DNA from 3 places in the Nonomuraea sp. NPDC050547 genome. Region 2 is predicted to be linked to each of the others. Evidence: riboswitches for the same ligand, from Rfam matches in the RefSeq annotation. Region 2 holds a riboswitch; each other region holds the start of a gene.
What was found. Region 2 has a riboswitch for cobalamin ahead of ACIBHY_RS40035 ((2Fe-2S)-binding protein). Riboswitches for the same ligand answer to the same signal wherever they lie in the genome.

Region 1 (4,765 bases), on a different contig from region 2:
CGGTCACGCCCAGCCGCCGCACCAGCCGCAGGGCGTCGAGCTGGTGGCGCAGGTCGAGGTGGTTGGTGGGCTCGTCGAGGATCATCGTGCCCGGCTGCTGGGCGAGCGCGCGGGCGATGAGCACGCGCTGCTTCTCCCCGCCCGACAGCCGGTCGAAGGGCGCCTCGGCCAGGTCGGCGACGTCCAGCTCGGTCAGCGCCCCCAGCACGATGCTCCGGTCGGAGTCGTCGTCGCCCTCGAAAGGGCGCTTGTACGGCGTGCGCGCCATCGCCACCACGTCGTGCACGGTCAGTTCGAAGGAGCCCGGCGACTCCTGCAGAACGGCGGCCAGCGTACGGGCCAGCCGTTTGGCCGGCATGCGCCAGATGTCGTCCCCGTCCAGGAGCACCCGCCCGGAGGTGGGCCGCACGGCGCGGTAGAAGGTCCGCAGGAGGGTGGATTTGCCCGCGCCGTTCGGGCCCACGAGCGCGACGAGCTCCCCCGGCGCGGCGGCCAGGGTGACCTCGCTGACCAGGGCCCGCCCGTTCACCACGACGCTCACGCCCTCGGCGCGCAGCTCACCGGGGGTCATCGGGCCGCCTTTCTCCGCATGAGCCACAGGAAGAACGGGCCGCCGGTCACCGCGGTCAGGATGCCGATCGGGATCTCCTCGGGGGCGATGAGGCTGCGGGCGGCGAGGTCGGCGGCGATCAGGAAGGCCGCGCCCATGAGCGCGGCGGCAGGCAGCGCCCGCCGGTGGTCGGCGCCGACCAGCAGCCTGACCACGTGCGGCATCATCAGCCCGACGAACCCGATCGACCCGCTGACCGCGACGATCGCGCCGATCATCAGCGCCACCAGCACGAACATCGCGCCGCGGAAGCGGTGCACGTCCAGCCCGAGCGCGGCGGCGGCCTCCTCCCCCGCCAGCAGCAGGTTGAGCGGACGGCTGACGCCCAGCAGCACGGCGGTGCCGAGCAGCACGGCGGCCGCCGGGATCCAGAGCAGGTCCCAGGTGGTGCCGGCCAGGCCGCCCAGCATCCAGCGCAGCGCCGAGTCGGCCTTGTGCGGGTCGTTGGAGGTGACGATGAGGAAGCTGGCCACGGCCGACAGCACCTCGGCCGTGGCGACTCCGGCCAGCACCAGCCGGATCGTGGTCATCCGGCCGCCCGCTCTGGCCAGGCCGTACACGAGGAAGAGCGCGAGGAGGGCGCCGGCGAAGGCGGCCAGGGGCAGCGTCAGCGCGCCGAACACCGACAGGTTGAGCACCATCACGGCGACCGCGCCGACGGTGCCGCCGGAGGAGACGCCGAGCAGCATCGGGTCGGCCAGCGGGTTGCGCACCAGCGCCTGCAGGGCCATGCCGCAGACCGACAGCCCGGCGCCGACGACCGCGCAGAGCAGCACCCGCGGCAGCCGTACGTCCATGACGATCGTCTCGCGCACGGCCGGCCAGGTGGGCTCGCCCAGCGGCAGCCGGAGCCGGTGCAGCAGGATCGACCAGACCTCCCCGAACGGCAGGCCGACCGAGCCCGCCGCGACGCCCGCCGTCGCGGCCAGCAGCAGCGCGGCGGCGAGCACCGCGAGGATCAGCGGGTACGGCGCACGCCGCACCGCCCGCGTCACTTGAACCGGTCCGGATGGATCTGCCGGGCCAGCGCCTCCACCCCGGCCGGCACCCGCACCCCGAGCACCGCCGACGACAGGGGCAGCACGGCGAACCGCTGCTTCTTGATCGCGGGCACGTCCTTGAGCGCTGGGCTGGCCAGCAGGAACTTCTTCTTGGCCTCGACCGTGGTCTGGCCGTAGTCGTAGATGACGATGACCTCGGGCGCGCGCTCGGCGACCTGCTCGAAGGAGACGTTTCCCCACGCCTTGGGCAGGTCGGCGAAGAGGTTGGCCCCGCCGGCCAGTTTGATCATCTCGTTGCCGATCCCGGCGCCGCCCGCGGTGAAGGCGGTCTTGTCGCCGGAGTCGTAGACGAACACCTTGGCCGGCTCGACGTCGCCGAGCTTCTTCGCAACGCCGTCCAGGACGGTCCGCATGGCGCCGATCTGCCGCTCCGCGCGCTCGCCGACGCCGAAGACGCGGCCGATGGTACGGATCTCCTCCTCGGCCTGGGCCGCGGTGACCGGGCCGTTCGGGCATTCCTCGGAGTTGACGTGGGTGTCGATGCCGGACTTGGCCAGCACGTCCCGGCCGCGGCCCTCCTTGGCGTCGAAGGCGCTCTCGAAGCCGCCGTAGACGAAGTCCGGCTCGGCCGAGAGCAGCGCCTCGAAGGAGGGGTACTCCTTGGCCAGTACCTTGATCCGGTCATAGGCGGCCTTGTACTCGGGCAAGATCGCGTCATCGAGGTAAGCGGTGCCCGCCATCGACTTCTCCAGCCCGAGCGCGAGCATGATCTCGGTGGCGTGCTGGTTGAGCGCGACGGCCCGGCGGGGCGGCCGCTCGTAGGTGGTGCTGACGCCGCAGCTGACGACGGTGACGGGGAATCCCGCGGGGACTCCGGCCGCCTGTTCGGCGGCCGGTGCGGGAGCGCTCGCACAGCCGGCCAGCAGGGCCGAGGCGACGAGCAGGGGTACGAGCGCGCGCGGGCTCGCGGGGAAGGGCATGCCGTCCACCGTTCCTCTCATGGGGAGATCCGCCCCAAGGTCGTGAGGTGGCGACCGCGTGAGTCTCCTGGCTCTCGGGTCAACGCTCACCCCGGCCTTCCCGCCCGCAAGGGCAGTGGCTTCGTCGGGGCTCGCTCGCCGATCACAGTGGCGGGACCGCGCCGGATTCACACCGGCTTCCTCGATCCGCCGTCGCCTATTTCGGGATCTATCGTGGCATATCCGGAGGGCTGCCAACCAGGCCGTACGCCTTCATGATCTACTGACCTGCGGGAATGCCGAGGAGATATTCGGGGCAGCGTGCACCTCATGGGGGAAAATTCTAAGAAGCACGCTATTCGCGCGGCCGCGGCCGCCGCCGCGCTGTTCACGATCACGGCCTGCGGTTCCGGGGGCGCCCAGAACACCGCCGGCCTCGCCGTCCAGAGTCCTGCCACACCGCCGGCCGATCCCAGCGACATGGGCTCGCCGGACGCCGGTACCGGTGCCGACGACGTCAAGAAGGCGGGCGAGGCCGCGCTGGCCGCCGTGGAGGGCACGGTCACCGGCCTGGACTCCGACGAGGGCGTGTGGAAGGTCACCATCATCGGCGCGGACGGCGCCGAGAGCAAGGTCCGGGTCGACGCGATGACCTGGAAGGTCGTCGGCACGCCGTCGGCGGAGGCCGACGACGACGCGGAGAAGGCCAAGCACAAGGCGCAGGCCGAGGCGGCCAAGACCACCTACTCCGACGCCGCGGAGAAGGTCGCCGGCGAGTACCCGGACGGCAAGATCACCGAGCTGTCCCTGGACAGGGACAACGGCACGGTGGTCTGGGAGGCCGACGTGACCGCCGCAGACGGGACCAAGGCGAAGGTCAAGATCAAGGCGGACGACGGCAGCGTGGTCTCGCCGTCAGCCGAGCCGGAATCGACCGGCTGACGCACATGACGGGCTGAGGAGGCGGCGCTACCCGGCCAGCGCCCGTCGCGCGTAAGCGCGCACGTCCGCGTCCGGATCGCCCAGCGCCGCCTCCAGTGCCGCGCCCGCTTCGGCCGTGTCCGCCCAGCGGGTCAGTGCCAGCACGGCCGCCTTGCGCACGTCGAGGTTCTCGTCCGACAGCGCCGCCACGAGCGGCGCCGGCGCACTGGCGCGGTCGGCGGCGGCGAGCGCGCGGGCCGCGCCCACCCGCACCTGCCACCGCGGGTCGTCCATCGCCTGTACGGCCGCCGCCACCAGCGGCCCGCCCGCACCGGCCGACGACTCCAGGGCGGCGGCCCTGACCAGCGGGTCGGCGTCGGCGGCCAGCGTCTCCAGCACGGGCGCGGGCTTGCCGATGATGCCGAGCCCCTTGGCCACCCAGACTCGTACCTCCCGCGACGGGTCGCCGGCGGCGGCCGCTACCAGGTCCGGCTCGTCCAGCGAGACCAGGCCGCGGATGGCCTCGATGCGCACCCGGTGGTCGGCGTCGGCGATCGCGGCGGCGAAGACGTCTCTGCCGCCCAGGCGCAGCGCGCGCAGCAGGTCCAGGGCGGTGGCGCGGACGAGCGCGTCGCCTCCGGCCAGCGCCGCGTCCAGGTCGAGGGGCGGGCGGAGCACCTCGGCGAGCTCGCGCAGGCCGGTGGCGGCGGCCCGCCGTACCGTGCCGTGCTCGTCGGCGAGGGCGGCGACCAGGGCGGGGCCGGCGCCGTCGGGGACGGTCTCGGTGCGGGTGGCGATCGCGGCCCTGCGCACCTTGGGGTCGGGGTCGGCCAGGTAGGGGGCGAGCTGCTCGGTGGTGGGCTGTTCCTCGGCCAGGCGGTGCAGCTCGAGTATGCGCGGGGAGCGGCGGCCCACGCCGGTGCGCTCGGTGGTGACGGGGGCGGCCCGCCGTACCGGGGCGGAGGTGTGCGCGGCCAGGACGGCGGGGGCGGCGGCGGACGGCGCGAACTCCTCGACCGGGACCAGGTAGGGCTCGACCGGGCGCTTGAGGAACTCCATCGCGCCGTCGGCGCGCTTGCGCAGGTTCAGGTGGAACAGCCACGCGCCGTCGTCGCGGGCGGGCAGGTCGGCGCGGTCGTGGTAGAGGCCCCAGCGGCTCTCGGTGCGGGTGAGGGAGGCGCGGGCGGCCATCTCGGCGCAGTCGCGGATGAAGTCCACCTCGGCGCAGCGCATCAGCTCGTGCGGGGTTCGGGCGCCCATCGAGGCGATCTCCT
Region 2 (4,765 bases):
CCGGTGTCAGATCTGATGACGGCGGGATCCGGCTCCCGCCCATGAACGGGAACGCGGCCGGGGCGTTGCAGGACAGGCCGGGCACGATGACCCGGGCGACGTGCAGGTCCATGCCTGCGACGGTGAGGTCCACGGCGTAGGCCCGGAAGGTCGCCGCGCCCCTGGCGGGCGATCCTGCGGGGTGGCGCAAGCGGTCGAGCGTCTCGCCCCGCAGGCGTACATCCAGGTAGAGCTGGACGTGCAGGCGCACGTCGTTGACCGAACGCCAGCCGCGCCGCAGGTCGTCGAGGTAGCGGCGGTCGGCGCGGCGTGGCAGGTACGGTGGTCCGGGATCCAGGCGCAGCAGCACGCGGCCGGTCTCATAGGTGCCGATGGCCTCGGTGAACGCCTTGGCTGCGGCCTCCTCAGCGGTCTCCCGGCAGGCGCTGCCGAATCCCACGATCCCGCGCTCGCGGTCCTCGACGAAGACCCCGGCGACGATCGCCCCGAATTCCGATGGAATCTCCAGCGGCGTGACCGTCAGCCCGGACGTCGCCGCCTCGCCCAGCGCGGTGGCCAGCGGGCCCGTCTCGGGCACCGGGAGCGGGGCGGCTTCATGGCGGCCGGCCCACCAGAGCGTGACCGCGTCACGTTCCAGCACTTCACGCAGGGCCGCCCGCCTCGCCTGCTCCCGCGTCGGGCCGGCGGCGGTACCGGCCAGGACCGGGTAGTTGGTGTACGGCTCGCCGCGGCGTGGGCCGGTGAAGTAGTTGACGTAGACCAGCGAGGCGGGCACCAGGACCCGCTCCCCCGAGGTCAGGTCCTCGGCGGGCACCCAGGTGATCTCCAGTTCCCGGGTCATCGGGACGAACGGAAAGCCCTTGGCCGCGTACTGGGCGGGAGAATAGAGGGCGAAGTCCCGAGGGTCGAGTGCGGGTTCGGTCAGATCTCGGTGGGCGGCTCGGGTCAGGCCGCCGGGCACCTGGTTGGCGCAATGGCGCTCGATCGCCTCCCCGATCGCGGCCAGGCGAGCTGCGTCTTCGTCACCGAGGGCCGCGCCACCGGTCACCTCTGTCCCTTGAACAGCGGTGTACGAGACCATGCTGGCGACGACAGGGTGGCGTGGCCGGTCCCGGCGCACTTCGCGGATCATGAGCAAGACCTTCCTGGGTGTGCCGGGACCGGGAAATCAGGTCTTACTCGTCGTCGTCCTCACGCCACTCGAACGGCGAGTCCACCGCGGGGGTGTGGGACTTCAGGCAGGTCTGCGGGTCATCGGGTTCGGCGAAACCGTGGTGCGCCATGTGCGTCCTCCTTCGGCATTCTGCACAAGTGATGCAGTTGCGAACTCTTCGCAAGAAGTTTAGGCACAGGCTCACCGGGATTTCAAGAATTCATTTGTCCAGCAGGGCGCAGTCCCCGCATTTATCGCCGTCCGGCACCCGGTAATAGAGACAGCACGTGGTGCGCCGGAACGCGAGTTCTGGAGAGGTGAGGGAGCCTTTCCCGGCCAGCCCGCCAGTGGCCAGCAGCAGGTTCACCAGCCGAGCGGCCCGGGGGGCGAGCTCCGGGCGGGCGGTTGCCACGGCACGTCCGGCTTCGGCGACGGCCGAGGCGGCGTTGCCATACAGGAGTCCGGGGGCGACTTTCACCCGCAGGCCGCGCGCGAACGGTTCGAGGTGGCGGCGCACCACCATGTCGTAGAGCAGGGCGGCGACCTGGCCTTCCGTCCCTGCATGCCATCCCGCGAGCGTGGGCAGCCGCAGGCGTGAGTCGTCGTCGGCGCGGTCGAGCCGGGTCAGGTCGGGGATGACTCCGCGGGTGAGCACGGCGCCCACGACAGGCGACCAGAGGCGCGCGGCGTGGCTCAGCTGGGCGATGGAGGCGCCGATGCGCAACTCGGCGGTGTCGTACCTGGCGGCGGTCGCCTCGACCAGATCGGTGAGTCCGCGCGCGTAGTCGGCGCTCACGTCGTGCCATCCCGCGGGGTCGCCGCCAAGGTGCGGAGCGAAGAACGAACCGAATTCGGCGATTTCCTCGAGCGTGCTGCGGACGGACTCTTCCGACGCCGCTTCCATAACTCCAGGCTCCATTCTCAAAAAGGGAATGACTAAATGGCCGGACGGCAAATCCGGCAGTTTCTGGAGAGATCAGGGACTACTCACGGCGGGATCGAGCGGCCGACGGCACGCCATCGTTCTTCAGGCGCCATGGCCTGCTCCTCTCCGGGGAAATCCGCCCCAGGTCGTCGAGGAGGCGACCGCGTGAGTCTCCTGGCTCTCGGGTCGATGCTCGTCCCCGCCTTCCCACCCCCGGGGAAGGGTGGTGGCGTCGAGGGGATCCGCTCGCCGATCACAGTGGCGGGACCGCGCCGGAGTCACACCGGCTTCCTCAGTCCGCGCTCGCCTTTACCCGGCCATCATGACACGGATCCGGTCAGTTGGGCGGATATGAGGCGGGTGTAGGCGCCATCGCCGGTCAGGAGCCTCATGGGTGCCGGTCTCGGCGACGCGGCGGGATTCCCGTACCACGATGCGGTCGGCGGTCAGGATGGTGGACAGCCGGTGGGCGATGATCAGCGTGGTGCGGTCGCGACGGACGGAGGCCACGGCGGCGGCGACCTCCTGCTCGCTTTCGGTGTCGAGGCTGGAGACGGCTTCGTCCATGACGAGGATGGGCGCGTCCTTGAGGATGGCGCGGGCGATGGCGATGCGCTGGCGCCGGCCGCCGGACAGGCGGGTCCCGAACTCGTGGGCCTGGGCGGCCGTGGCGGCGGAGATGACGGACTGCGGCTGGGCGCCCTCGCCGCTTCGGCCGACAGGTCCGGGCATGCTGCTGCCTCACGGACTCGCGGTGCCGGCGCAGGATGGCGTCCGGGCCGACCACAAGCCGCAGCCTGTGCAGGACCGCGCGGGGCAGTGCGGTCAGGAGCTCCGCCGGGAAGAAGCGGTCCTCGGGAGCGAACCTCACCCGCGCATCGGCGCCGAGCTGCCGTTCCAAGACCACGACCTGGCCGGACGGGATTGTCGGCAGCCGCAGTGTTCGAGGACGGCTTACGAAATCGACGCCGCGTTGAGCGCGACGACGAGGCTGGCCGCGGCGAGCATGAACGCGGCGGATGTTCCCACATACCGCTCCGGCTTGCTTCGGGACACCGCATTGGGGATGACGCTGAGCACGGCGAACCCGAACACCGCCCAGGTGCCGATACCCGCGACGGGGTCTGCCACCACGTCGATCCATCCGACACGGTCCACGACCACGACTGCGAACGCGACATAGAGCACCAGCGCGATACCGCTGCCAACCCGCAGTGGTCCCGGTAGGACCCGGTGCCGCCCACCCCATGCCAGGCTCCCCCATGGCGCGCCGCACACGAGGGCCAGTTGCAAGACCGACAGCAGCACGAGGACGACGATGAAGAGGACAACCAGGACAGGCACCAGTTCGTTCATGAGATCGTCCCTCCAGGGGTCGATACGCATCGCCGGGAAGTCACGATATGTCGCGTTGCACTCCAAGTCAAGATATATCGCGATAACTACGGCAACCTACCCCAAGTTCCCGGTCAGGCCGGCTTGCAGCGAGATGGGCCAGGCGAAGCGGCACCCTCTCCTGAGGGGCGGAGCCGGCGCACGCCGTGCACGGCCAACCTCGCCGTGAGCTGGCCCAACGCATACCTCAACAGGCGCATGGCGGGTCCGACCCGACCCCACCGACGCGGATGGCCCGGCCGGCCAGGTGATCGGCACCTTTCTCGCTCACGCTCCACCGAGGGCCCTGAGCCTGAGCTCCTGGTCGGCGGCGAGGGCCAGAAGATCGTCGTCGTGGCTGATGACGAGCACGGTGACGCCTTCGGCCGCGAGCTCGCGCATGATCCGCGCGACGGAGTGCAGGTGACGGCGGTCGACGCCGGAGCTGGGCTCGTCGAACACGACGATCCGGCGAGCGCCGAGCCGGGCCGCGGCGACGACCAGGCGTTGCTGCTGCCCGCCCGAGAGGGACAACGGGTGCCGGTCCCGCAGGGACTCGAGGTCGAGGTCACGCAGGAGGCCGCCGACCTGCGGCGCGCCGGACCCGCTGAGCCTGAGCTCGGCGCTCACGCTGTCGGTGAACAGTTGCCGTTGCACGTCCTGCATGACGATGCCGCTCACACGCTGGCGTTCGGCCCGGCCGAGCCGCCGCCCGTCCAGCGACACCTCGCCCTCGTGTCGTTGCAGGCCGGTCAGTACGCGGGCGAGCGTGCTCTTGCCGGCGCCGTTCTGGCCGGTCACGGCGGTGATCGCGCCGGCCGGCAGGTACGCCTCCTCGATGTCGAGCACCCGGCGGCCGCGGAAGGCGCACCGGACGCCGCGCAGGGTCACGCCTGCCCCCGAGTGCCGCGCCGAAGGCGTGCCCGGGTCGACGCTGGGGCCCCGGGCGAAGACGCGGGGTGCCTCCGGACGCCGGACGGGGTCGAGGGAACGCAACCCTTCGGCCGCCAGGGTGTCGTCGTCGAGGGCGGCGAACTCCGCACCCCGCCACTGCGCGTCGACGCGGCCCCCGCGCAGGGCGACGACGCGGTCGGCGACGCCGCGCAGGAAGTGCAGGCGGTGCTCGGCGATGACGATGGTCGCGCCGCTCGCGCGGAGCCGGGCCAGCGTGGCCGTGAAGCGTTCGACCGCGGCGGCGGACAGGTTCGAGGTGGGCTCGTCGAACAGCAGCAACGACGGACCGTGGGCGGCCGCGGCGGCACAGGCCACCTGCTGTTGCTGTCCTCCTGACAGGTTCTGCAGCCTGCGTCCGG
Region 3 (4,765 bases), on a different contig from region 2:
TGACCGTCGTCGGCGCGGCCCAGGGCACCGCCATCTCGGTGGCCACCGACATGACCGGCGGCATCGTGGCGCGCTTCAAGACGATGGCCATCGCCCGCGTCTCCGTGCTCACCGGGCACGTACTCGGCAGCATCATCCAGACCATGCTCGCCGTCGTCGCGGTGGTCGCCGTCGCGCTGCTGGTGGGCTTCCGGCCCGGCGCGGGCGTGGGCGGCTGGCTCGGCGTCGCCGGCGTCCTGGTCATGATCAGCTTCGCGATCACCTGGCTGTCCACGGCGCTCGGCATGGTCACCGACGACATCGCCGCCGCCAGCAACCTGCCCATGCCGTTGATCATCCTGCCCTTCCTCGGCAGCGGTTTCGTCCCCACCGCTTCGATGCCGGACGCCCTGCGGTGGTTCGCCGAGAACCAGCCCTTCACCCCGATCATCGAGACCCTGCGCGGCCTGCTCACCGGCGCGCCGGTCGGCGACAGCCTCACCCGCTCGATCGCCTGGAGCGCCGTCATCGCCCTGCTCGGATACCTGTGGGCCAAGAAGCTGTACAACCGCGACCCCGGAAAGTGAGAACCGCCGGCCGGCCTTGCCCACGCCCGGATGACGGCGCCATCGACCCAGAAACAAGGAGACGCACCATGCATCAGTTCGCCTCGGAGCGGGGGCCGGCGTGACCGCCTCCGCCACCCTGCCGGCTCCCCTCAGCACGACCGCCCGATCCCTGGCGCCGGATCTGGCACGCGGCATCATGCTGCTGGGCATAGCCCTGGCCCACGCCCCGCAATTCCTGCTCGACTGGACACGCGGGTCCTCGGCCCTCAACACGATCGCCCACTTCTTCACCACCCTCGTCACCGACAACCAGGCCCGCGGGATGTTCGTCTTCCTGTTCGGCTACGGGCTCGGGCAACTGGCCCAGCGTCAGTACGCGCGCGGCAGCGAATGGCCGTCCGTGCGCGCGCTGCTACGCCGGCGCAGCCTGTGGCTGATCGTCATCGGGCTGGCACACGCGGTGGTCCTGGTGCCGTTCGACGTCATCGCGGTCTACGGCGTGACGATGCTCTTCCTCGCCTTCCTCGTACGCGCCCGCGACGCCGTCCTGTGGCGGCTGGGCCTGCTGACCCTGATCCCGGGGGGACTCTTCCTCACCTGGCAGAGCGTTCAGGTCTACACCACGGCCGCGGAGGGCTCGCCGTTCACCATCGCGAAGTACATGGAGCCGGCCTTCGTCGATCACCTTCTCACCAACGCCATCGCGTGGCCGGGCAGAACCCTGGTGTCCATCCTCTTCGCGATCCCCGGCATGGCGTGGGGACTCCTGGCCGCCCGCAAGAAGATCCTCGACGAGCCGGGACAGCACATGGCTCTCCTGAAGCGGATCGCCTTGCTGTGCATCGGCGCCGCGGTCGTCGGACGGCTCCCGGCGGCGTTCCTGGCCGTCGGCACCTGGCCCGACGTGGCGACGCCCGTCGTATGGGTGACGTACGCCGCGCACAGCTTCACCGGCTACATCGGCGGCATCGGCGCGGCCGCGGCCATCGGGCTCGCCGCCGTCCGCATCGGCCACAACCACGGCCCCCTCACCACCGCCCTGGCCGCCCTCGGGCAGCGCTCGATGACGTTCTACCTCGCGCAGTCGGTGGTATGGGTGGCGCTCTTCTACCCGTTCACCCTGGGCCTGCGCGACGACCTCAGCTTCGCCGCCAGCCTCGCCGTCGCCGTCGTCATCTGGGCGGCCTCGATTCCCGCGGCGGCCTGGATGCACCGCAAGGGATACCGGGGCCCGTTCGAGGCGCTCGTGCGCCGCATGTCGTACCGCTAGTTCCGGACGGCCGCTTCCTCCCGCAGGCAGGCGCCCTGCGGAGCGCGGGGGATGCCCAGGATCACGATCCGGCGACCGCCGAGGGGCGTCACGTTCGAGACGTGCCGTCGCCATCCGCGACGCGCAGCCGTTCCCGGTAGGCGCGAAGGCCGGCCGCACCAGGCACCCGCAGCCCGTAGACCCCCGGCCTCCTCGGGGTGAGCGACGGAAGCTCCGGGGCATCGGACATGAAACCGAACAAACGCATGTCCCCGAGCGAGGTAGCGGTCCACACGTGACGGTCACATGGCCGTCACGGACGCCCGTGAAGATCGTGGCGGGGTCAGCAGGGTTCAGGCATGGCCGAGTCCTACGCGGACCACGGTGGCGGCGGTCTCCAGGGGCGCGGGCTGGCGTGGTGAGCAGGAGGCGGCCACCACGAGCCGGTCGGCGAGGCCCGAGATCGTGGCGCACGTCGCCGCGGCGGATTCCACCGGCCCGGTGTGCGGCGAACGGCCGTCCACGACGGCGGCCACCACGGTCGTGCGGGGCAGGCCGCCCATCCGGGTGAGGGCGTCCAGGGCGCCGGGCGCGGTCACGAAGTCCAGGGCGATGCTCTCGACCCGCGAACCGCCCAGTACGGCCAGCGCCGGACCGGCCTCGCCCGAGCACAGGCACACCATCAGCCGGGGACGGTTGCTCAGCTCGCCCAGCCGCCGGTAGACGCGGGCCAGGCGGCGCAGGCCCGCAGGGTCGGCCGGTGCGGGCTCGTCCAGCTGGACCTCCTGCGCTCCGGCGGTGGCCAGCCGCTCCAGCAGTTCGGCGTACGGCTCCAGGAACGCCTCCAGCAGGCTGAGTGGATCGAAGCCCGGGCCGCCGGCGCTTCGGCCGCCGGTGCTTCGCAGGAAGGCGAGCGGGCCGGGTAGCACCGGGCGTACCTCGAAGCCGAGCCGCCTGACCGCCAGGTAGGCGGCGAGCGGCGCGCCGTGGTCGAGCCGGAAGCGGGTGGCTGGGGTGAGCGCCGACCCCTCCGCGACGCCGAAGGTCGCGGGGGAGCGGAAGGTGGGGTGGTGGAGCGGGAGGTCGGTCAGGCCGAGCGCCCGCCATCCTTCCCACAGGCCGGTGGTGGTCGCCGGGCGTCCGAGCACGGTGGTGCGCTGTCTCACGTCGGGTCCTTTTCCCTCGCGGAACCCCTGGGGGCCGCGCACCGGGCGGCGCGCGGGCGGTGGCAGGTGTTCGGACTCGCGGGCGTCCCACACGTTCCTACTGGCCGTCGCTTCCCAGGCCGGAGCCCAGTGCTTGCGTGGACGGCGGTCGTTCCCGCTCACCGCTGCGGGGCAGTCCCGGATTCACACCGGGTTCCCTCTTGCGCCGATCCCTCAACGGGGCCGGGCCAGCCGCAGGAGGAAGCATATGCCCTGCGCGGGTCGCGCACGCGGCCATGCCTCGCCCGGCCTGGGCGTGATGCGGCGAGGTGTTCCCGGCATGGGGTCGCGTCATCTCACGCCGAGGCACCTCGGACCGCGGCATGTTCGGGCTGTGGCATCTCGCGCGTCGCGCCTCGGGCCGGGGGCGCCTCGGGGCTCGGGCATCCGATCTCGCGTGTGCCGGGAGATCGGATGCGCCGCGTGCATGGGCGTGGTGCCGTGCGGGTGCCGGGCCTTGGTCTCCGATCGATGAGGCCCGCGTGCCGGGTCAGGGGCGGGGGATGGCGACGGCGTCGTACGTCGTGTCGGGGGTCGGCGGGGTGGTGAAGCGGGCATTGGGCAGGTACAGGCGGGACCCGAACGCCGCCACCGTCGTCGGCACGTCGAACAGGGCGCTGGTCACCCGCCGGACCACGCGGCCCTCGGTCCCCGCCGCGTTCAGCCGCAGGACCGCCACGGTGTTGATCCGGTTCTGCACCGCGTACAGGGTCCGGCCGCGCAGCAGCAGGCCGTCGCCCTGCGGCAGCGACTCGCCGTGCAGGTCGATCCGGGAGGTGGTACCGGTGCCGTCCACGCGGAACAGGCCGCCGGTGTTCGACTGCACGATGATCAGGCCCCGGCCGTCGGGGGTGGCGGCGATGCCGTTGGCGTTGATGCCGGTGCCGTACACCAGGTCGCCCGTGAGCGGGACCCGCACCACGTCGGCGGGCAGCCGTCCGCCGCGCAGCGGCAGCTTGTAGAGCACCGGGTTGGCGGAGTCGGTGAACCACGCGGCGTCGCGGGTGAGGATGACGTCGTTGACGAATCCGGCGGCGGTGGCCAGCCGGTAGGAGGCCAGGACCCGGCCGGTGCGGGTGTCGACGACGCGGGCGTCCCCGGCCGTGCCGCCCGCCACGAACAGGCGTCCGCGCTCGTCGATCTTCATCCCGACGGACGGGGTGCCGGGACCCTCGCTGATGATCGCGCCGCGCCCGGTCCGCAGGTCGGCCCGGTAGATGGAGCCGTTCGCCAGCGAGCCGAAGTAGGCGAGCGGGCCGGAGCCGATGGCGATGCCCTCGGGCCGGAAGCCGTCGGGCAACGGGATCGACTCGGGTAACTCCCGGTCCGCGGCCGCCCCGGCGGGAGCGCCGGTGGCGACGGCCAGGACGAGGGTCGTGACAATCGCGCAAAGGAGCCTGATGGTTCGCAGCATCTGATGCCCTCTTTCCAATCGTCTCGGGACCCACGCTAGATCGCCGGGCGCCGTGCGCAAGTGCCGCGAGGCCTCCGGCTAACGGGCGGGGCTCCCGCCGTACACGGCCGTCACCTTCACACCGAGCGCCGCGGGCAGCAGCGGCGCGGCCTCGGCGATGGCCGCACCGCCCGGGGCGAAGGCGGCGGCGTGCCTGAGCGCGATCCTGGCCGCCCGCCCCTGGACCTCGTAGGAGGCGTGCCCGAACGCGGCCGCCAGCGCGGGCGCCGGCTCGGCGGCATGCGGCAGCTCCCGTTCCAACCGGCGCAGGCCCTCCAGGGCGAGCCTGGCCTCAGGCCGGAACGTCAGC

Region 1: it holds a riboswitch for cobalamin, as region 2 does, so the genes downstream of both, ACIBHY_RS04485 (ABC transporter substrate-binding protein) here and ACIBHY_RS40035 ((2Fe-2S)-binding protein) in region 2, are expected to answer to the same signal.
Region 3: it holds a riboswitch for cobalamin, as region 2 does, so the genes downstream of both, ACIBHY_RS52775 (hypothetical protein) here and ACIBHY_RS40035 ((2Fe-2S)-binding protein) in region 2, are expected to answer to the same signal.

The regions. Positions count from the first base shown of each region.
Region 1 is NZ_JBITGW010000001.1:958,271-963,035, reverse strand. Features, by position in the region: gene ACIBHY_RS04495 (ABC transporter ATP-binding protein) at 1-571, opposite strand, end outside; gene ACIBHY_RS04490 (FecCD family ABC transporter permease) at 568-1,593, opposite strand; gene ACIBHY_RS04485 (ABC transporter substrate-binding protein) at 1,602-2,612, opposite strand; cobalamin riboswitch at 2,652-2,774, opposite strand; gene ACIBHY_RS04480 (PepSY domain-containing protein) at 2,901-3,512, shown strand; gene ACIBHY_RS04475 (fumarate reductase/succinate dehydrogenase flavoprotein subunit) at 3,540-4,765, opposite strand, start outside.
Region 2 is NZ_JBITGW010000019.1:129,297-134,061, forward strand. Features, by position in the region: gene ACIBHY_RS40030 (YcaO-like family protein) at 1-1,132, opposite strand, end outside; gene ACIBHY_RS40035 ((2Fe-2S)-binding protein) at 1,374-2,057, opposite strand; cobalamin riboswitch at 2,225-2,424, opposite strand; gene ACIBHY_RS40040 (ATP-binding cassette domain-containing protein) at 2,388-2,810, opposite strand; gene ACIBHY_RS40045 (hypothetical protein) at 3,033-3,434, opposite strand; gene ACIBHY_RS40050 (ABC transporter ATP-binding protein) at 3,741-4,765, opposite strand, start outside.
Region 3 is NZ_JBITGW010000036.1:11,692-16,456, reverse strand. Features, by position in the region: gene ACIBHY_RS52785 (ABC transporter permease) at 1-566, shown strand, start outside; gene ACIBHY_RS52780 (DUF418 domain-containing protein) at 667-1,818, shown strand; gene ACIBHY_RS52775 (hypothetical protein) at 2,151-2,963, opposite strand; cobalamin riboswitch at 3,007-3,210, opposite strand; gene ACIBHY_RS52770 (SMP-30/gluconolactonase/LRE family protein) at 3,493-4,416, opposite strand; gene ACIBHY_RS52765 (hypothetical protein) at 4,495-4,765, opposite strand, start outside.